DNA from 3 places in the Mesorhizobium sp. SEMIA396 genome. Region 2 is predicted to be linked to each of the others. Evidence: riboswitches for the same ligand, from Rfam matches in the RefSeq annotation. Region 2 holds a riboswitch; each other region holds the start of a gene.
The links. Region 2 has a riboswitch for thiamine pyrophosphate ahead of thiC (phosphomethylpyrimidine synthase ThiC). Riboswitches for the same ligand answer to the same signal wherever they lie in the genome.
Positions count from the first base shown of each region.

Region 1: it holds a riboswitch for thiamine pyrophosphate, as region 2 does, so the genes downstream of both, thiB (thiamine ABC transporter substrate binding subunit) here and thiC (phosphomethylpyrimidine synthase ThiC) in region 2, are expected to answer to the same signal.
Region 3: it holds a riboswitch for thiamine pyrophosphate, as region 2 does, so the genes downstream of both, NP503_RS03500 (YkoF family thiamine/hydroxymethylpyrimidine-binding protein) here and thiC (phosphomethylpyrimidine synthase ThiC) in region 2, are expected to answer to the same signal.

Region 1 is NZ_JANIFC010000008.1:166,517-173,833, forward strand. Features, by position in the region: gene NP503_RS20160 (RNA polymerase factor sigma-32) at 1-627, shown strand, start outside; gene NP503_RS20165 (M48 family metalloprotease) at 652-2,121, opposite strand; gene thiQ (thiamine ABC transporter ATP-binding protein) at 2,379-3,161, opposite strand; gene thiP (thiamine/thiamine pyrophosphate ABC transporter permease) at 3,154-4,779, opposite strand; gene thiB (thiamine ABC transporter substrate binding subunit) at 5,031-6,029, opposite strand; TPP riboswitch at 6,073-6,187, opposite strand; gene NP503_RS20185 (thiamine diphosphokinase) at 6,275-6,919, shown strand; gene NP503_RS20190 (ABC-F family ATP-binding cassette domain-containing protein) at 6,921-7,317, shown strand, end outside.
Region 2 is NZ_JANIFC010000024.1:2,327-9,643, forward strand. Features, by position in the region: gene NP503_RS32600 (hypothetical protein) at 1-1,203, opposite strand, end outside; gene NP503_RS32605 (metallophosphoesterase) at 1,206-2,543, opposite strand; gene NP503_RS32610 (hypothetical protein) at 3,035-3,298, shown strand; TPP riboswitch at 3,616-3,732, shown strand; gene thiC (phosphomethylpyrimidine synthase ThiC) at 3,836-5,671, shown strand; gene thiO (glycine oxidase ThiO) at 5,668-6,669, shown strand; gene thiS (sulfur carrier protein ThiS) at 6,638-6,835, shown strand; gene NP503_RS32630 (thiazole synthase) at 6,837-7,317, shown strand, end outside.
Region 3 is NZ_JANIFC010000001.1:690,309-697,625, forward strand. Features, by position in the region: gene NP503_RS03480 (glycosyltransferase family 39 protein) at 1-780, shown strand, start outside; gene msrA (peptide-methionine (S)-S-oxide reductase MsrA) at 913-1,431, shown strand; gene NP503_RS03490 (formyltransferase family protein) at 1,813-2,844, shown strand; gene NP503_RS03495 (hypothetical protein) at 2,884-3,204, opposite strand; TPP riboswitch at 3,400-3,513, shown strand; gene NP503_RS03500 (YkoF family thiamine/hydroxymethylpyrimidine-binding protein) at 3,504-4,112, shown strand; gene NP503_RS03505 (ABC transporter permease) at 4,207-4,968, shown strand; gene NP503_RS03510 (ABC transporter ATP-binding protein) at 4,965-5,732, shown strand; gene NP503_RS03515 (ABC transporter substrate-binding protein) at 5,725-6,744, shown strand; gene NP503_RS03520 (isoprenylcysteine carboxylmethyltransferase family protein) at 6,917-7,317, shown strand, end outside.

The DNA.
Region 1 (7,317 bases), on a different contig from region 2:
GCCGCCGCCCGCTTCGAGCCGGAGCGCGAGGTGCGGTTCTCGACCTATGCGACATGGTGGATCCGCGCCTCGATGCAGGACTATATCCTGCGCAACTGGTCTATCGTGCGTGGTGGCACCAGCTCGGCTCAGAAGGCGCTGTTCTTCAACCTGCGACGCCTGCGCGCGCGGTTGGCGAATGGCACGGAGCCGCTCTCCAACGCCACGCTCTATCGCGAAGTGTCGGAGGCGCTTGGCGTCTCCGAAGCCGATGTGGCGATGATGGATTCGCGGCTCTCGGCGCCCGACTCCTCGCTCAACATGCCTATTGCCGACGATGCGGGTTCGACCGAGCGCATGGATTTCCTGATTTCGGACGATCCGCTGCCCGACGAGATCGTCGGCGACAAGATCGATGTCGCGCGCCGCTCGCTCTGGCTGAGGGAGGCGCTTCGCGCGCTCAACGCACGGGAGCTGAGGATCATCGAGGAACGGCGGCTGAACGACGAGGGCGCGACACTCGAAGCGCTCGGCGAAACCCTCGGCATCTCCAAGGAACGCGTCCGCCAGATCGAGGCCCGCGCCATGGAAAAGCTCAAGGTCGCATTGGTGAAGCAGAATCCGGAGTTCATGGCGACTGCCGCCTGAACGGCGGCAGGCGTCCAGCGGCGCCTACTTGTCGGTGACGATCTTGACCTTGTCGCCGGCCGAAACCGCGGCACCGGGCGACAGCGCGTTGAGGACGCGGAACAGGTCGAGCTTGCGGTCAACGCCGACCATCTGCGCCGAAAGCGAACCCATCGTCTGCCCAGGCTGGACGGTGACGACGCGGATGTGCAGCGGCTTCAGCGCCGCCTTTTCGGCAGCACTCAGAATCCGGAACGAGCCGCTTACCGAACGGGCGATCGTGTCCAGAGACGTGCTGGCGGAAGGGGCCGCGGTCAGCAGCCGGTAGACTTGGCCGCCAGCGCGGATCACCGCTATGTCGAATTGCCAGCCTTCGGCGCCGGCATGCGCGGTCGCCGCCTCATTGCCGTTGATGGTTTCCTGCTTGACGCTGCTGTCGACGAGACCAGCCACCCAGCCGCTGCGGATATAGTCCGTCAGCGCCCGGTTCTTGTCGATAGAGACGCCATCGAAACGGATCGCTATGTCGCCGGGGCCGGTGGCCGTCACCGCTGCCGCCGAATTGTCGATGATGAAGCCGTCCGGCACCGTGAACGACACGCCAAGGCCCGGGTGCAGGAAGGTTTCGCCGCGCACATAGCCTTCCTCAGGCGTGTCGCCATAGAGCAGGCCGTCTATGCCGGCGAGGAAGGAATCGCGGTCGCGCGTGCCGACGCCCGGCGCGCCGAACTGGCGAGCATGGCGCTGCGCCAGATCGATGCGCTGCGGCGTGTTGGGGTGCGTGGCCAGGAAGTCCAGGCTGGCGTCGGTGGCGCCGCTGATCGAGCGGAAATCGGTATAGGCCGACATCGATTGAAGGAAGCGGCCTGCGGCGAAAGGATCGTAGCCGGCCTCGCCGATCGACTTGATGCCGATGGCGTCGGCTTCCAGCTCCTGGTTGCGCGAAAATTGCGCCAGCCTCAGCTTGCCGCGGATCAACGCCGCCTTGGCGGTCGGGCTGTCGCCGAGCACATCGGAAACCACCTTGGTCGCCAGGCCTTCCTCTGCCTCGAGCTGTTGGCGCTGCAGGCCGTGATTGGCAGTGACGTGGCCCATCTCATGCGCGATGACAGCGGCAAGCTCGGCCGAATCATTGGCCAGCGCCAGGAGGCCGCGGGTGATGTAGAGATAACCGCCCGGCAGCGCGAATGCGTTGACGTTGGGCGAATTTAGAATGGTGATGCGATAGGTCTGTGTCGGGTTGGCGGACACCACCGTCAAACTACCGACCACCTTGGCGACCATTCGCTCGAGCTTGGGGTCGGAATATTCACCGCCGTAAGTCGCCAGGATGCGCGGGTGCTGCGCCTTGGCCAATTCGGCGAGCTTGTTGTTGGCGCCGACATTGTCCACTGTGATCGGCTTGTCGGAAGGCTGGAAGCCGGATTCCTGAACTTCCGGCGGCGTGAACATCTGGCAGCTTGCCAACGCCACGGCAAAACCGGCCAGCGCGAGAAAACGCGCCAGCGGTTTCATTCCCAATGTGTTAGCGCCGATCGCCAGAACGGCTTCCTTTCGGGTCCCGGCGCATGACCACGAAAATCGGGGGCGATCTTCGGAACGTGTCATGCGCTATCTCAAACTGCTGCTGCATCCGTTGCCCGTCCCTTAGGGCGGGCGGCGGATACTGCAGGCAAATCACGGCCTGTGCCGGACCGGTAGGGCGACCTAGCCACACTCCCCCGGTCATGGCAAGCAAACGCCACATCGCCTGGAGCCGGTTTGACCGTAAATTATGTCCGCTTCCGGGCAACATCGCGTGATGTGGAATATCCAGCACCCGCGCCGATATAGCGCCGGAACGCCTCCGGACCAGCCCCGGTAAAGAAATCATCAGCCTTGCCGGTTGCGGCCACCAACCCATTGTCGACAAACACCATGTGCTCGCCGATGCGGCGTGCATCCTCGGGCTGGTGGGTGACAAATAGCACCGTCATGGCGCGTTCGGCATGAACGGCAGCAACCAGATTCAGCATCTCGTCGCGCAAAGCGGGTCCGAGCGAAGCGAATGGCTCGTCGAGCAGCAACACCGGTCGGTCGCGCACCAGCACGCGGGCCAGTGCGACGCGCTGGCGTTCGCCCCCGGAGAGCTCGCGCGGCAGGCGTTTCTCCTTGCCCGCGAGACCGGTGCGCGCAAGCGCCTCGGCGACCGCGGCGCGGTCCGCCTCGGTCAGTCCCAGGGAGGGCGAGCGACCGAGCCCGACATTCTGCTCGACGGAAAGATGCGCGAAGAGATTGTTCTCCTGGAACACCATCGACACCGGCCGCGCCGAGGCCGGCTCGGCGCTGACATCGGCCCCGCCGATCAGCACGCGGCCCGACTGTGGGGTCTCGAAGCCGGCGACCAGATTGAGCAGCGTCGACTTGCCCGAACCGCTCGGACCCATGATGGCGGTGATCTTCGCCGTGGCGAACTCGACGTCGAAGACAAGTGGCACCTCACCATAACTGAACGACACCTTGTCCAGCCGCACCGGCGCGCCCTTCTCGAGCCTGCTGGCCGCCCTCTCACGCATCGCGGACCTTCTCCCTTCCCAGCCAGTGCGCCGCCACGATCAACGCGAGACAGACGAGGCCGAGCAGCAGTGCCAGGCCGGCGGCATCCTCGGTGCGGTAGCTGCCCATCCGTGCCAGAAGAAGGTAGGGCAATGTCTGCACGGAATCACTGCCGAACAGGGCAATGACACCGAGATCGCCCAGCGACAGCGCCATGGCGAAAGCGAAGGCCGTGGCGAGCGGGCGCCGCAGCGACGGCCAGTCGACCAGCATCAGCCGGTTCCAGCCCGCAATGCCGAGCTGTGCGCAGAGCCGTTCGTGACGCTCGCTCGCCGCATCATAGGCGGGACGCACGGCGCGCAGGGCGAATGGCATCGCCATCACCGCGTTGACGGTGACGACCATGACCGGGGCGATGGCAAAGACATCGCCGGCATGGCGCAGCAACAGGAACCAGCCGGCGCCGACGACGATCGGCGGCACGACAAGGACAAAGCCGGCGCCTGTATCGGCAGCGTGTTCGAGCAGTGTCTTTGCGCCGGCACGGCGGTTCAGCGCCAGTGCCCGCCGCGCCATGGTCAGCGCCAGCGACAGCATCACCGAGAGCAGTGCCGACAGGAAGGCCAGCACCACGCTGGTCAGCGTTGCCTGCCGGACAGTGGCCTCACCGGCCAACCGGCCGAGATCCGCACCCAACCCGGCCATCACGGTTGCCGCCATCGGCCCAACGACGAACAGCAGCGCCAGGATGATGAGTAGCGCGTTCAACCAGGTCTCGCTCCGATGGACTGAGAGATACCGACGTTGCGCGACCGGCAAATTGGTGTCGCCGACCACATTGGCGCCCAGGCGCGTCAGGGCCAGCACAACGATAAAGGTCAGGGCAATCTGCAACAGCGTCAGTGTAACGGCCCGCGCGGGATCGAAATCAAAGCGCAGCGCCTGGTAGATGCCGACCTCCAGCGTCGTCGCGGCCGGCCCGCCGCCGAGCGTCAGCACGATCGTGAAGGATGTGATGCAGAGCATGAACACAAGCCCGGCGACGCCGGGCAATGCGGCGCGCAGCGTTGGCCATTCGATCAGCCGGAACGCCGGCCGCGCCGCCATGCCGAGTTGGCTCGCCAACCGCCATTGGTCGGCCGGTATGGTCTGCAGCGCCTCGAGGAACAGCCGCGTCGCCAGCGGCAGGTTGAAGAAGACATGGGCGACGAGGATGCCGGACAGGCCATAGATACCCGGCCAGCTTCCGCCGCCGATCAGGGCAAGCACGCCGGCGAAATAGCCGGCACGGCCATAAAGCGCCAGAATGCCGAGCGCTGCGACAATAGCCGGCAGCGCCAACGGCACGGCGAAGATCTGCAGGATGAAGGCGCGGCCGAAGAAACGTGGATGTCGCGACAGAGCCCGCGCCACGAACAGCGCCGGGATGGCCGAAAGCAGCGTCGAGAGCGCCGCTTGCCAGAGCGTGAAGCGAATGACGCGAAGCAGATAGGGATCGAAGGCTGCCCAGGCGCCCGAGAAATCGTGGGCGCCCTCGAAAAGCAGGCCGGCAAACGCGCCGCCGATCAGCAGCGCGATCGCGGCAAGCGCGACAATGCCGGCGCTGACGCGGGGATCGGCTGGATGGCGCGTACGCATCTCGCGCTATCCAACCCTGCGACGGGTATTGATCGAGGGGAATATCTGGCGAAGGCCCAGCCCACCCCCCTCTGTCCTACCGGACATCTCCCCCTCAAGGGGGGAGATTGCGCACTCAGCCGCCTTCGCTATTCTCAAGAGTGGCAGGACTAAGAGAGGCGATAAAGCTGCCGATATCCCCCCCTGAGGGGGAGATGGCCGGCAGGCCAGAGGGGGGCGGCTTGGCGCAAACATGCGACGCGGCTCGCGCCCTACTTGCTCATCACCGCAAGCCATTCATCGACCCAGGCCTTGCGATTGGCAGCGACCTCTTGCGGGCTGAACAGCAAGGTCTTGGTCGGCTTGACCAGTTTATCAAAGGCCGGATTGAGCGGCTTGTCGGTCTTGCCGGCCGGGAACATCCAGTTGGTCTCGGGAATGGCATCCTGGAATTTAGGCCCGGTCATGAAGGCCATAAACTTGGCCGCCAGCGGATTCTTGGCTCCCGTCGTGGTGATACCCGCCACCTCGATCTGCAGATACTCGCCCTCCTCGAAGGAGGCCGCCTGGTAGCGCCCGGTGTTCTCGGCGATCATGTGATAGGCCGGCGACGTCGTGTAGGACAGCACCATCGGCGCCTCGCCCTTGGTGAACAGCCCATAGGCCTCGCTCCAGCCCGGCGTCACGGTCAGCACCTTCGGCTTGAGCTTGGCCCAGGCCTCCGGCGCCTTGTCGCCATAAACCGACTTGACCCACAGAAGCAGGCCGAGGCCCGGCGTCGAGGTGCGTGGATCCTGGATGACGATCTTGTCGTCGGCACTGCCTTCGACCAGCTCTTTCAGGCTTTTCGGCGGGTTCTTCAGCTTCTCGGTGTCGTAGACGACAGCGAAATAGCCGTAGTCAAAGGGGACAAAAGTATCGTCGCTCCAGCCACCCGGCACGTTGACATCAGTTACGCCGCCATGCGGCGCGAACAAGCCTGAGGCCTTGGCATCGGCGGTGAGATTGGTGTCGAGGCCAAGCACGATATCGGCCTTGGTCGATGCGCCTTCCAATCTGACGCGGTTGAGCAACGCGACGCCGTCGGCGACCGAGACGAACTCGACATCGCAGCCGCATTCGGCCTCGAACGCCTTCTTCACCACGGGACCCGGACCCCAGTCGGCGGTAAAACTCTCATAGGTGTAGACGGTGAGCTTGTCCTTGGCCAAGGCCGGTCCGGACAAGGCCACGACCGTTGCTGAAACAAGAGCGTATAAAAGCGTGCGCATCGGCGCCTCCTTCGTTCGAATTGAAAGGAATTGAGGCGTCGGACTGTCCGAAACGTCTAATCCCTCCGCCGGTACAAACCGGATCAGGTTCAGCGGGTTGGCGAGACTGCCTCTCAGCCGGTCCGCGAAGATCGCGTCCGGCACCCCGTTAGAGCGTTTCGACACATAGGCCGGGCCGATCCGCCACGCAAGTGGGAGTTTGCCGCCTTCCGTTTCCCGTGCCGGGCTGGTAAGGGCCACACGATATGAGCACATTCACCATCCTGCTTGGCGGCGATCTCATCCGCACGCCACGGCTCGACCGTCAGGTCGAAGGCTCCCGCGTCATCGCCGCCGACGCCGGCATCGGCCATGCACGGCTGCTCGGCCTTGTCCCGGAGCTGTGGGTGGGTGATTTTGATTCCGTGCCAGCCAAGCTGCCTGACGATCTCGCTTCCGTGCCTCGCCGGACCTTCCCGGCGGAAAAGGACCAGACCGATGGCGAACTGGCCATCGCCGCCGCACTCGAGCGCGGCGCGACCCGCCTGGTGCTAGCAGGTGCTTTCGGCGGCAAGCGAGCCGACCACGCTTTCCTGCATCTGGCGCTTGCCTTGCGCCTGGCCGAAGCAGGGACCGATGTGCTCCTGACCAGCGGCGCCCAGGAAGGCATTCCCCTGCTGCGCGGAACGGCCGGCTTCGACTATGCCGATGGCACGCTGTTTTCGGTGCTCGGCTTTTCCGAGCTTGCCGGGTTGACCGTCACCGGCGCCAAATGGCCGCTGAACCACGTCAAGGTGGCCTTCGGTTCGTCGCTGACCATTTCCAACGAGATCAAGGGCCGCCTCGAAATCGCGCTCGGCCATGGCCGCGCGATGCTGCTCGCTCATCCCTATCCCTTACCTGAAAGCTGACATGGCCCCGCCTCTTCTCAACCTCGACGGGATAAAACTGACCTTCGGCGGCACGCCGCTGCTCGACGGCGCCGCCTTGACGGCTTCGGCCGGCGACAAGATCGCACTGGTCGGCCGCAACGGGTCGGGCAAGTCGACCCTGCTGAAGATCGCCGCTGGCCTGATCGAGCCGCAGGACGGCGAGGTGTTCCGCCAGCCTTCGGCAACTGTCCGCTATTTGCCGCAGATGCCCGACATGGAGGGCTTTGCCACTGTCCGCGCCTATGTCGAGGCCGGGCTTGGCCCTGCCGACGATCCCTACCGCGCCAGCTATCTGATGGAGCATCTCGGACTGTCGGGTGAGGAACGTCCGAACGATCTGTCGGGCGGCGAGGCGAGGCGTGCTGCCCTTGCCCGCG
Region 2 (7,317 bases):
CCCTTCGGCATAAGGGCGCGCTTTTCGATCAAGAAGGAATTGCTGCTGATCCGCCGTCCTCAAATTCACGGAGAGGAATTCACGTGCTGCATCAGCAAGTGCCACAAGCTCTTCTCTGCCCTCGGAATGACCCGATATGATAACCCGCTCGATGATGTCATTGACGGAAAGCCGCCCCAGCCGGTTTTTGAGCGAAAACGCGCTGAGCGCATCGTTGCGCTCGAGATCACTCCGCAGATGGTCAGGAAGCGCATAGTACAGCCGAAGCGACGACACGTTCTCGCACAGCGTGGCGAACTCCCTCGGATCGACTGAATCAAGATTCTCGACGTCCCGGTCAGCATTCGAGAGCGACTGGCCGGGTATGATCGTCCGGATCGTGTCGTAGAGGCCGCCGATGTAGGCGAGGACCCATTTCACGTTGCCGCGCGTCTTTCTCACCAAGGTGTTCAGGAACTGCTGTTGGAGCGGTGTCAGTGCTTCACAGTCGTCAATCAGTATCTTGAAGAAGGGCGCCCTGTCACCGGCGAAAGATGGGCCATTTAAAAGTGGAGTGATCGCGGTCGCGACCTTGTTAATGATCGCGCCAGGGTCTGTTGCTCTGAAGCCGGTCGCTCCGGCATCGGCGGCAAAGAAGAACGCGTTGAAGCATTCGTCGACGTACCGGGTTATCCCACCCCGCAGCTCATCGATGCTGAAGAAGTCGAGACGGGCAGGTTGGGGTATGAAGTGCAGCACTTCGCGATGCAGTGCCAGGGCGACGTCCCTATCTTCGGAGGCCCGGTATTTCAAGTGGCCGTCGCGTCTGAGCTGGCCGATGCTCTCGAGCAGGCGTTCGACTATCTTCAGCTCCAGATAGTGAGAGAAGATTACGAATTGCCGCGGGATCACGGCGGCCGTGTCGAAGCGTATCCGCTCCGGAATGAGGTTCAGAACGGCGTTGTCGATTAGGGGCGAGAATGTCTCATTGAGCTGGAAGAAGACGCCATACCAAGCGAGCTTGCCGACTTGGTCCGAGAGACTTTTGTCTTCAAGAATATGGACTGTGGAAAGCGAGCGAAGAATGCTGGTCTTGCCGCTGCCTCTCGTCCCTGCGACGAAGACCGGCTTGGCGGCGGCAGAAATCAACGCCGACTTCTGACTGAACCACAGTATCGGGCGGCTTTCGTACTCGATCCTGTTGGGGCCGAACGGATTCTCCATCGCTATTCGTCCCTTACCTTAATGCGCCAAGCCGAGTTTGCCTTGGTGAGGCCGTCTATCTCGATGAAGCGCGCCGCTTGGAGCATCAGAAGAGAGTCTTCCAGATCTAGCCCGAGCTCGGCGGAGGCAGCAATCTCAGTGATCTCGTCCCAGAAGAGTAACCCATTCCCGCGCCTGGTGGCATGGTCGCGCAGTCGGCGCAGCAGGTCAAACGTGTCGTTGTTCAGAAAGGCCTTGCCGTTGGACATGGTCGAAATAAAGCAATGTTCGCCTTCCATGACCGTCCCGTCGGCGACATTGGTGCGGTAGGGTATAAGTCGGATGCCGACGAGCTCTCCCTGATCGGTCGTGAAGAAGACGAGCTCATTGAAACCTGACTGTATCTCTGGTGCTGAGATGCAGATCAATTTGCCGTCCGGAAACCTTGGATCGTTGACGATCTCGACCGGATCAGCATGTATGTGTCCATGCAGGTAGACGATAGGCTTGTTGCCCTGCAGCAGCTGAGTTCTGACAAATCCGCTGTTGAGCATCTCCGCGTATGGCGTAATGCGCGGAGTCTTTTGTGGCAGCAGATTGTGATGGCCGATTATGATGCCGTAACGCATGTCGGGCTGCTGGAGCAATTCCTGTAGGCCTGCAAGCATCTCACGCGAGATGTATGGCGTGTCCATCTGACCGTAATACTCGTCGTCGGACGCCTCCTTGTCTGGATCGCTGGGAGGTGTCGCGGGCGAATGTCCCGAGATGTCCGGCGAGCCGAGATCTACAGGCTCTGTAGAAGGACTGAGTGCCTCGAGACGATCACGAAGGAACGCGGGAAGGTTTTGAAGCTCCCAACTGCCTATCGCTGTGTTGACGAGGATGAAGTTTGCGCCTGCGGATCCTGTCGGAAGTCTGAAGTGCACGGGTTGGTCCACGGGAACGGTCTGCCAACCCAAGCGGGCGGCTAAACTCGCCATTTCGCTGAATTTCTCAGTCGGTCCAAGTTCGCGCGCGTCATCACGGTTCACATCGTGATTTCCCGGTACGAATATCAACGGAAGCGCCTTTGAACTGCGTCCCTGTGCGCGGCAGAGCAACGTGAAATGCTGGAATGCCGAAGCAATGAAGGTCTTGTCGCCACGGCTCGTGAAATCCCCCATGAAGGCGATCGAATCCAAGGGCTTCGAAGTCGTCAGCCGCCGAAGTTTCGTCAAGACGGCACGCAGCGAAGACGCGCGTAGCTTCTGCGTTATTTTCGGAGCGAACTTGCTATCCTTGGCATCGATGTTGCTAGAGGAAGGATGCCAGTCCGGATAGTGAATATCGCCTACTTGAAGGATTCGCACCCGCCGCATAACTCGCCCCCCTGCCGAGAGCCATAGACTAATCCGTTCGCTTTTGCCAAGCGCGAACGATCATCCGCAGTGTCCTTAACGAGGTAGCCTGCACTTTTCGAGAATTGCCACGGCGGCTATTTTTCGGCTGTGAAGCACACGAGACCCGTGACGTGAGACCCAGTTGCTCAATGCCCAGTTGCTCAATGAGCTTTCTTACGAATAAGGGAGAATTTCCGCGGCCGGACTATCTCTGAGCGAGCGTGCATGACTGCCAACGGAAGGTCTTGCACGCACCCTTGCGATCTTGAGCAATGGTCGCCATGACTTTCTTCTTGCAGGCTTTTGAGTGGCCCAGCCTGCGATCACCAGACCCCACCGATTCTAAAGAGCGTGGCAGATGGGATAGTCGAGGTTGCCCGTGCACAGTCACGCTCAGGGCTTGCGCCGCCCAGAGGACACGCTGAAAAGGCAGATTGGGGCGCAAGCACGCCATTCACGAGAGGTTCGACATGAAGACCATGCAAGAAAAAGACATTCCGGCATTCGTACAAGCAGTTGTGGACGCCGGCTGCAAAATTTGCGCGATTGGCAACTTGGGATACGTCTTTGGCGATGCTGATTTCACGCCAGCGCAACGGAGGGCCGTCGAGCCACAGCTGCGTAGGATTGCTGAAATCTACGGCGAACGCGATCATCTCATGAACGAGATAGCTGTATATCTGCGGTCGATCGGACGCCATGTCGAGGTTGAGCCGAAGACAGGTATTTCCTGATGGCCGTGATCGCGAGAAGCCGTCTTCCAACCTCTGAATCCTAAAGGAGGTGACCCCCAAGGCCGTTCGTCACCTTCGACCAGAATAACCACATCCGTGACCGCCTGAGCTACTTGGTCGATACGCGCACATGGCCAATACAGTTTCTCCATCCTTCACGAAGCGAATGAGGCTTTGGCCATTCAGCCCCGGTCTACGGGGCGTGACTTGTCCCCGATGCATGCGCGAGCTCTCCGCCCGGCTGGCCGCCGGTCGTCGCCACCGGCCGAAGGCGCCCGAATGCGCTTGACAAGATAGCGTCAGCCCGTTCAACCTAAGGCATTCACCAGGGGAGTCCCGGCAAGGGGCTGAGATACTGCTGGCTTTCGCGGCGCAGTGACCCGTTGAACCTGATCCAGTTCATACTGGCGTAGGGACGGTGCAAGCGCTTTGCGGGAGTTTACGCCCGAGGTCCTGTTGCAGCAGGTCTACAGAAGCGTCTTTTCATCCTTCCGGCACAGAACTGGGTCTCCAATGCATGAGCAAAGGAGCCTCACGATGAATGCCCTCACCCCCGCCGTATCGACGGGACCACTGCCCGCCTCGCGGAAAATCCACAAGCCCGGCGTCCTCTACCCGCAGATCAGGGTGCCGATGCGCGAGATTTCCGTCCATCCGACGGCCGGCGAACCGCCCGTCACCGTCTACGATCCGTCCGGCCCCTACACCGATCCATCAGTCGAAACCAGCATCGAAAAAGGCCTTGCCCGGCTTCGCCACGAATGGGTCACGGCGCGTGGCGATGTCGAAGCCTATGACGGCCGCCACGTCCGGCCGGAAGACAATGGATTCGCCACCGGCGAGCGCCTGACACCGGAATTTCCGATACGCAATCGGCCGCTCAAGGCCAAGCAGGGCAAGGCGGTGACCCAACTTGCCTATGCGCGCGCCGGCATCATCACGCCAGAAATGGAGTTCGTAGCCATCCGCGAGAATCTCGGCCGCGAGGTGATGCGCGGCAAGCTGCAACGCGACGGCGAAGCCTTCGGCGCGGCGATCCCAGATTTCGTCACACCCGAATTCGTGCGCGACGAGGTGGCGCGCGGGCGCGCAATCATTCCCGCCAACATCAATCATCCCGAGAGCGAGCCGATGATCATCGGTCGCAATTTTCTGGTCAAGATCAACGCCAACATCGGTAACTCGGCTGTCACATCGTCGATGGCCGAAGAGGTCGAAAAAATGGTCTGGGCTATCCGCTGGGGCGCGGACACGGTGATGGACCTGTCGACCGGCCGCAACATCCACAACATCCGCGACTGGATCGTGCGCAATGCGCCGGTGCCGATCGGTACGGTGCCGCTCTATCAGGCGCTGGAAAAGGTCAACGGCATCGCCGAGGATCTGAACTGGGAGGTCTACCGCGACACGCTGATCGAGCAGGCCGAGCAAGGCGTCGACTATTTCACCATCCACGCCGGCGTGCGGCTGCACTACATCCCGCTGACCGTCGACCGGGTCACGGGCATCGTCTCGCGCGGCGGCTCGATCATGGCCAAATGGTGCCTGCACCATCACCGGGAGAGCTTCCTCTACGAGCATTTCGAGGAGATCTGCGACATCGCCAGAGCCTATGACGTCTCCTTCTCGCTCGGCGACGGCCTTCGTCCCGGTTCAATCGCCGATGCGAACGACGCGGCGCAATTCGCCGAACTGGAAACACTTGGAGAACTCACCAAGATTGCCTGGGCAAAGGACTGCCAGGTGATGATCGAAGGCCCGGGCCATGTCCCCATGCACAAGATCAAGCAGAACATGGACAAGCAGCTCGCAGTGTGCGGTGAGGCGCCGTTCTACACGTTGGGGCCGCTGACGACCGACATCGCGCCGGGCTATGACCACATCACCTCAGGGATAGGTGCCGCCATGATAGGCTGGTTCGGCACCGCAATGCTTTGCTACGTCACGCCGAAAGAGCATCTCGGCCTTCCCGACCGCAACGACGTCAAGATTGGCGTGATCACCTACAAGATAGCCGCCCATGCAGCCGATCTGGCGAAGGGCCATCCGGCAGCGAAAACCAGGGATGATGCCCTTTCGCGCGCGCGCTTCGAGTTCCGCTGGGAGGACCAGTTCAACCTGTCGCTCGACCCCGAAACCGCACGGTCCTTCCACGACCAGACCTTGCCCAAGGAGGCGCACAAGCTGGCACATTTTTGTTCGATGTGCGGGCCGAAATTCTGCTCCATGCGCATTTCCCACGACATCCGTGCCGAGGCCCAGAAGGAAGGCATGGCGGCAATGGCGGCAAAATACCGGGAGGGCGGCGATCTCTACATGCAGGCGGACGAGACTGGCGTACCGGTCGTGCCAGAGGCTCCCAAACCATCATGAGGGTGCTCGTCAAAGGGGCCGGCGTTGCCGGCCTCACCGTCGCTTTCGAACTCGCCGCCCGCGGCGCGACGGTCACCGTCGCCGAGATGCGGCATGGCCTTGGTGGCAACGCGTCGTGGTTCGCCGGCGGCATGCTGGCGCCATGGTGCGAGCGCGAAAGCGCGGAGCAGCCGGTGCTGGATCTCGGACGCGATGCTGCCGACTGGTGGGATGCGGTGCTGTCGGGTCAGGTGACACGGGCCGGGACATTGGTCGTGGCCGCGCCGCGTGATGCCGGTGAGCTTGACCGGTTCGCCAGTCGCACGTCAGGGCATCGGCGCGTCGATGAAAACGAAATTGCGCTCCTGGAACCCGACCTCGCCGGCCGCTTCCGGCGTGGATTGCTCTTCCCCGACGAGGCTCACCTCGACCCACGCCCGGCGATGGCGGCACTTCATGACAAGCTTGCGACCATGGGTGTCAAATTCCACTTCGGCTGCGACGCCCGGCCTGTTTCGGGATTCGCCCGTCAGATAGACTGCATGGGAATGGCAGCGGCCGATGACAGGCTGCGCGGTGTTCGCGGCGAAATGCTGATCCTTCGCACGCCTGATGTCTCGCTGTCGCGGCCGGTCCGTTTGCTTCATCCACGCTTTCCGCTTTATGCCGTGCCGCGCACCGATCACCGTTTCATGATCGGAGCGACGATGATTGAAAGCCAGAGCGCCGGACCGGTGACGGCGCGTTCCATGATGGAGCTGCTGGGCGCCGCCCATGCCCTCCATCCGGCCTTTGGTGAGGCCGAGATCGTTGAAACCGGTGTGGGTGTCCGTCCGGCATTTCCCGACAATTTGCCACGCGTCGAAACAGACGGTGAGATCATCGCGATCAACGGTCTTTATCGTCACGGTTTTCTCCTCGCCCCCGCCATGGCGCGCCAGGCTGCCGACCTGGTTTTCAGTCAAGACAGAACCAAGGAGCATGCTCATGAAACTGATGGTCAACGGCGAGGCGCGTGAGATTGCCGCCACCACGCTGGCCGAGTTGCTTGCCGCGCTCGACTATGAGGGCGATTGGCTCGCCACCGCCGTCAACAGCGACCTCGTGCACAAAGCCAACCGCGCGGAGTTCCAGTTGAGCGACGGCGACCGGATCGAAATCCTCTCGCCCATGCAGGGCGGCTAGCATGTTGGAGCTTTATGGAACCGAGCTTTCGTCGCGCCTGCTTCTCGGCACGGCTCAGTATCCTTCGCCGGCCATCCTTGCCGATGCAGTCAAGGCATCGGGCACGTCGGTGGTGACCGTCTCGTTGCGGCGTGAGATGGCGGGCGGTAGGGCCGGCGAACAATTCTGGTCGTTGATCCGCTCGCTGGGCGCCAGAACCCTGCCCAATACCGCCGGCTGCCTCTCCGTCAAGGAAGCCGTCACCACCGCGAAAATGGCGCGCGAGGTCTTCGGCACCAACTGGATCAAGCTCGAAGTGATCGGCAATCACGACACGCTACAGCCGGATGTGTTCGGTCTGGTTGAAGCCGCCCGCATCCTGTGCGAGGACGGCTTTGCGGTATTCCCCTATACCACCGACGATCTCGTTGTCGCCGAGCGGCTGCTGGAAGCGGGCTGCAAGGTCCTGATGCCGTGGTGCGCACCGATCGGTTCCGCCTTGG
Region 3 (7,317 bases), on a different contig from region 2:
CACCGCGCCCGCCTTTACTATATCGGTGTCCAAATGGCGGGGCTCTGCGGCTTATTGCTGGTGCTGTCGATATCGGGGCTGTTGCGGCGTTCGCCCGCGCCGGAACAGCCCATTGAGCGCGGCGCGCTGGCCTATCTCGTGTGGATGGGGCTTGGTCCGGCGGTGCTTGTCATGGTGGCCTCGCTGTTTACCGGCGCCGGCGAGGCGTGGGGCGCGCCGATGTACAATCTGGTCGGCGTTGTGGCGATCGCCTTGCTGGGTCATCGGCTTGGCGCCGTCGAACTGCGACGGCTGGCGATCTGCGCGTTCGCCTGCATCCTCGGCATGTCCGGTGCCTATGCGGGCATCCGCTGGACGAGTTGCAATTTGCGCGGGCGCATGGATGCCGTCTGCTGGCCAGCGCGGCAGATTTCGGACGAAGCCGAGGCGGTCTGGCACGCGGCGGTGCCCGGTCGGCTCGACATCGTCGGCGGCGATACCCGCATCGCGTTGCTGGCGGGCCTCAACGCCTATGACAAGCCGTCGATCTTCACCGACCTCGACATGCGGCTCGCCCCCTGGATCACCAGCCAGCGGCTGCGCGATCACGGTATGCTCCTGGTCTGGCCCGGGAGCGGCGTGCCACCTCGGCTGCTGGCGTGGCTGGGAAACATCCCGGTCAAGACCGTTCTTTTCGCCTGGTCGCTCAGGGCACCACCGGTGGCGATCAGCTTTGCCGCCATTCCGCCTGGCATGAAGCTACCGGGTTTGATCGACAGCCTCGCCCAACCGAGCAATTGAGGTAGATCCACCGCGTCCGCTGGACGAAGCAGGTGACAATGCCCATTTATGGCGAGACCACTTGCTTTCACGCAATTCCAGACGGAAAACCGCTACACACTTTTCCTGGAATTGCTTTTGAGGAGACGTGACATGGCGACTTCGACCGAACGTGCAGTCCTTGCCGGCGGCTGTTTCTGGGGCATGCAGGATTTGATACGGCGCTATCCCGGCGTCATCTCCACCCGTGTCGGCTACAGCGGCGGCGACGTGCCCAACGCCACCTACCGCAACCACGGCACCCACGCCGAAGCCATCGAGATCAATTTCGATCCGGCCATCATAAGCTATCGCACGCTGCTGGAACGCTTTTTCCAGATCCACGATCCGACGACCCGCAACCGCCAGGGCAACGATGTCGGGACGAGTTATCGCTCGGCGATCTATTACACCAGCGACGAACAGAAGCGCGTCGCCGAGGACACCATCGCCGATGTCGATGCCTCGGGCCTGTGGCCGGGCAAGGTCATCACCGAAGTCGCACCCGTTGGTCCGTTCTGGGAAGCCGAGCCCGAGCATCAGGACTATCTGGAGAAGTATCCCAACGGATACACCTGCCACTTCGTCAGGCCAGGCTGGAAGCTGCCGGTTCGCGAGACGGCGGTTTCGTAGATTCGCAACTGCGATTTGCCCTGCATTGCTGCTCGACGGTGTCGTCGAGCAGGTCATCGCATCCAAACCCCTTTCAGTCAGCGCACCGTGTCGCGTCGGCCATTGAGCTTTCACAATATCCGAGCGCTCTTCGAACGCCTTCGTCAACGGCGAATGCGGATGCGGTAGGCAAACACGGTCAGGTGGTTGACAGCCTGCCGTATCGCAGTCCAATTGCGCAGGAAGAGCTGATTTCGGGAGACGGGCCGTGAAGAAAATCTGCGAAAAGCCAGTGTTTGTAAAACGCGAGCGTCTTTCGGTTGTCACTGCCTTGGCATCGCCTTCCACTCAGCCGACCTGACAAGCTCGCCCTGATCTGTCGGCCCGTTTGAGCCGCCGAAGATGAGGCCGATCGAATCGACCGATCACTCGGAGCCGATCACAGCCGTTTTTGTCCTCGATATCTCTAACCATACGGGGCCTCTGCTCGCCGGCTGGCTAGAGGCTGGAAATGCAATTGGCGCGATCATCGTGCCCGGGTTCCGGCGTCGTCCCACCGGTTTCAGCATCGGCAATTTCCGACGAAGGCTTCAACGCAAGCTGCTGCTCAGGCGGTTTGTCGGTAACACGACTGTCAAGTTGATCGAATTTGGCCGCCCTTACGATTGGAATGCGCTTGGTCGCCAATTGTCTGACCTCCGCGCCGATGTGCTGGTCTGCTACACTTTGCCTGTCTTGATCCCTCAAGAGGTTCTTGGCCATTTTTCCAAAGGCGGGGTCAACCTCCACCCGGCGCTGCTCCCCGACTATCGAGGGCCACATCCGACCCAGCGCTTGGCCGTGGACGGCCGGTGTGCGGCTCATGGCGGCGTCACGCTCCACAAGATGTCCGCCGGTTTTGACGAGGGTGACATTCTCGGGCAGGTGCCGTTTTCCGAAGCTGACTGGACCTCGAGAGAAGCCTTGGTCGACAGCACGGCAACCGCTATGCGGATTCTGGTGAGCGAGGCGGTGCCGGCCTACTGCCGGGGGCTGTTGTCAGGAATGCCGCAGCCGAAAGGCGACTTCGTCTGGGCACGGCTTCAGCCCAGCCACCTGATAATCTCGCCGGCCATGTCGGTCGAGCATGTTGTACGGCTATGGCATGTGCTCGGCCTTCTGCCAGGCATCTATCTTGAAATCGGAACGCGCAAAATCAGACTGGGATTCCAGATCAGAAGGCTGGGGCCTTGCACAGGAAAGGCTCCGGTCAGGCGGTGGGGAACAGTGGAATTCGATCTCGCCAACGGTCGGGTCCTGTATTTTACCTACGGTAGAGTGCTCAAACGGCTGCTCAATTCAAAACACCTGTTTTTGCGCCCGCCCGCCGGAAAACCCGCTCCACAAATCCGGCTGTTCGGCAAAACGAGTGCTGCGGACCAGAGAAACGGATGAAGCCGCTGGGCGATGCCCAGCGGCTTCATCCGTGTGCGGTTACTTGCCACAATTATTATCGTTTACCGTTGGCGCCGTCGCGTTACCATCGGCGTCCGTCTGCGCGCCTTGCGGGTTGGTCGGGCAATTCTGATCCGCGTTCGAATTCATGTCCCCTACCGTGCCAGTCGTGCTGTTGGTCGTGCCCGGGTCGACAGTGTCCGGCTCGACCGTATTCGGTGAAGCCGGCGTGTTCGGCTCAACCGTCACCGATTTGCCGCTGCCGCTTCCATTTGCGTTGTTGCTGCCGGCGCTTTGCGCCATGGCTGACGTGGCCAGACCAATGGTGAGAACCGAAGCTGCGAGGATTTTCATGAACATGGTTTGTCTCCATTTCTGTGAAGTCGTCGCTTGTTTTCTACGAAAGTGATCGCGTTGCGACTGTGGGGACAACCGGTCGCGGCGGCGAAGGTTCCCGACAAAATTCCGCTCAGGCGCACCGTGACTGGCGCAATGCTTTTGGCGCAGTGCTCTGAAAAAACGGCTTTCCCTTGAACTCGAATGATGCTTTAAGGCGCACATCCACAGGGGTGCTCCGTACGGTCGGGGCTGAGACGGGGGCGGCAAGCCCACAGACCCTAGAAGCTGATCTGGGTAATACCAGCGGAGCGAGGCGGGCGATGTTTTCAGGCGCACAGATTTCCCTATACCCCATGACCGACGAATTCGTCGGTGTCATTCTTGGCGCGCTCGGTGCGCTCGATCCCTGGCGCGACAAGCTCAGGATCGAGACCGACGACATCTCGACCTTGCTGGTCGGGCCGCCCGAAGTGCTGTTTCCCGCCATGCGCGACCTCTTCGTGGCGGCGGCACGCAGCGGCAAACATTGCGTGTTGTCGGCCGCCATCTCGCGCGGGTGCCCTGGCGAGCCGGATGACCCGATCTGCCGCTCCGATGCACTTGGCGGGCCTGTCGGGCCACTCGGCCCGCGCAAGGATGCGGCCATTGCGGCGGTGCGCAATGCTGCTGCCACCGGCCAGCCGGCGGCGGCGCAGTTCTCGCTCTATGTGATGGGCACCGACGACCACATGGACGAGATCTACGGCTGCATCGATTTTCTCAAGCAGTCCGGCGTCTATGAGCGTTCCAAGCATTTCTGCACGAAACTGCGCGGTGATGCCGGTGCGATCTTTTCGGCGCTGGACGAGGCCTTCTGCCGCTTCGGACCAGGCGCCGGCCACGTAACCCTCGACGTCACGGTCTCGGCCAACAGCCCGTCGGCTGTCTGAACCAGCCGCGCTTTCGCGCTGCCGTCAAAGGTTGTCTCCCGTGGCCACATCATCAGTCGCTTCGCGCCCGATCGCGAGCCTTCTTGTCAAGGCAATGCCGGCCATGATCTCGGTCGGTTTGCTCCTGCTGGCGTGGGAGCTTTATGCCACCTATTCCGGCATCAGGCCGACGACACTGCCGGCGCCGTCGCGCGTTTTCGAGCAAGCGCTGCTCAATCGCCAGGCGCTGGCCGACAACGCCATTCCGACCATCGGCGCCACGCTGCTCGGCTTTGCCTGTTCGCTCAGCGCTGCCTTCGTGCTGTCGATGCTGGTCGACTTCTTCCAGCCGCTGCGGCGTGCGCTGTTTCCTGTCTTAATCGTCAGCCAGACCTTGCCGCTGGTGGCGATCGCGCCGCTGGTGGTGCTCTGGTTCGGCTTCGGGCTGGCGCCCAAGATCATGCTGGTGGCGCTGGTTACCTTCTTTCCGATGCTGGTTGCATTGGTCGAGGGTTATGAGTCGACCGAGGCCGAGATCGGGCAAATGCTGCGCGCCATGGGGGCAGGGCGCTGGCGCATCTTCGTGCTGGCACGGCTGCCTTCGGCGCTGCCCTATTTCTTCGCTGGTTTGAGGATCTCCATCACCTACGCCGTGGTCGGCGCGATCTTCGCCGAATATGCGGGGGCCGCGAAGGGGCTGGGCATCTACATGCTCAACGCCAAGAACAATTTCCGTCCTGACCTGGTTCTTGCCGCCGTCGGAGTGAGCGCTGCCCTGACCCTTGTCCTGTTCGGGTTGACTGTACTGCTGCAGCGCCTTGCGATGCCCTGGGAGCGGGCCGGCAAGGAAACCGTCGGGAAGGGGCCCTGGCGATGAGCCGGCTCGAACTGCGGTATGTGCGCAAGGCGTTCGGTGGGCTCGACGTGCTGGCCGATATTTCGCTTAGCGTCGGCGCTGGTGAATTCGTCTCGATCCTTGGACCCTCGGGCGCCGGCAAATCGACACTCTTCCAGCTTCTGACCGGCGCCGAGCATGGCGAGGGCGAGATGTTGTTTGACGGCGCGCCGCTCGACGACCACGGCAGGCATTTCGCTTTCATGCCGCAGCGTGACGCGCTGATGCCGTGGCGGCGCATCCTCGACAACGCAACGCTCGGGCTCGAAGTGCAAGGCATGAGGAGACAGGCGGCGCGGGCGCGCGTTGCGCCGTTGTTTGCCGAATTCGGGCTTGCCGGCTTCGAGCGGCATTTTCCAGCGCAACTGTCCGGCGGTATGCGCCAGCGCGCGGCCTTGCTGCGCACGGTGGTGCAGCAACGCGACATGCTTTTGCTCGACGAGCCGTTCGGCGCGCTCGACGCGCTGACCCGCACGGCCATGCAGCGCTGGCTGGAACAGATGTGGCGGCATCATCGCTGGACGGCGCTCCTGATCACCCATGACGTGCGCGAAGCCGTGTTCCTGTCCGACCGCATCTATCTGCTGTCGGCGCGCCCGGCCCGCATCGTGCGTGAAATCAAGGTGCCGCTGCCGCGCCCGCGCAGCCTTGGCGGCGATGCCGCGCGCCAGGCAAGTACGCTCGAGGCCGAGATTCTCGACATCATCCTCAACGCCACCCCATCCAAAGGACACGATCATGACTGACTTGACGCGCCGGCAGGCCTTGTTGCTGACCCTTGCCACAGGCCTTCCGCTCGTTGCCGGATCGGGGCGAGCCCAAGCACAATCGGCACAAAAGGTCACCGTTGCCCTCGACTGGACTGTCAACACCAACCACATCGGACTGTTCGTCGCCCGCGACAAGGGCTTCTATCGCGAGGCCGGGCTCGAGGTCGACATCCTGCCTTACAGCGATACCGGTGCGGGCACGCTGGTTGCAAATCGCGTCGCCGATTTCGGCATCAACGGCACCATCAGCCTGTTCACCCAGAGAACCGCCGGAGCGGACCTGAAGGGCGTCTATGCGGTGGTGCAATCGGAAACCGGCCGCGTGGTCTTCAATGCGGCCCGCAGCGAGATCGTAAGCCCGAGAAACCTCGACGGCCTGACCTATGGCGGCTTCGGCAGCGCCTGGGAAAACGCCCTGATATCGACCATCATCCGCCATGATGGCGGCAAGGGCAATTTCGAGACGGTGACGCTCGGCACCTCAGCCTATGAGGCGCTGGCCAATGGTTCGGTCGATTTCACGCTCGAAGTCTCGACCTGGGAGGGTGTCGACGCCGAGCTCAAGGGCGTCAAACAACGCAGCTTCGTCTATGCCGATTACGGCGTGCCTGACGAGCACACGACACTGATCTCTTCGAGCGAAGCCTATCTCCAGGCAAACCCCAAGCCTGCGGCCGCCTTTGTCCAGGCGACGCGGCGCGGCTACCAGTTCGCGGTCGATCACCCCGAAGATGCGGCAGCCCTGCTGATCGCGGCCAACAAGGATGCGTTGACCAATCCGGCGCTGATCCACGCCTCACTGAAGGCGCTGATCGACGGCCATTATCTGCGCAGCCAAAGCGGTGCCATCGGGACGATGGATCCGGCCAAGATGGGAGCGATCGGCGGCTATCTCTTCGCGTCCGGCATTTTGCGTGATGCCGACGGCAAGCTGGTTGCTCAACGCCCGGATTTCGGGAGCTATTTCCGCAACGACTATCTGAGCTAGTCTGGCAAAACCAAATGAGATGGGTCGCCAGTCTTTCTGGGCGACCGCGTGGAGCAGGTCGTCTGGGAGTGGCGCCCTGGCTCCCCGACAGCCAGTTTAATGCCGATCTGATCTTGTTGATTAACTGCCCGGCAATGGTTGCGTGCAAAGGTCGCCCTGAGGGATCATTGGGGTGTTTGCATTGCTCATATCAAAAAGCGAGGCGCTTTCGCACATCAGTGACGGCAGGATTTTGTCCGCAGCCCGAACGCGCGAAATCCTGGTGGATTTGCGCGAAGGTTTCTTTCGGATCTGCGCGCTGGCCTTCGCGGGCATGTTCGTCTACCGCGGCGTATCTCACCTGATGCTCGACCCGACCCGCATCAATGTGGCGCTGATGGCAATTTCCGAGATCCTGACCTTTACCTGGCTGCTTCTGTCGCGGCGACCACAGGTACGCGACTGGAACCCGCTGACGGTGGTTGTTTCGGTGGTCGCCAGCTTCGGTGTCGGCTTCATCGACCTGGAACCGGGCGTGGCCATCATCCCGATCTATGCCGCCGCGCCGCTGCAAGTCCTGGCGTTGGGGTTCGT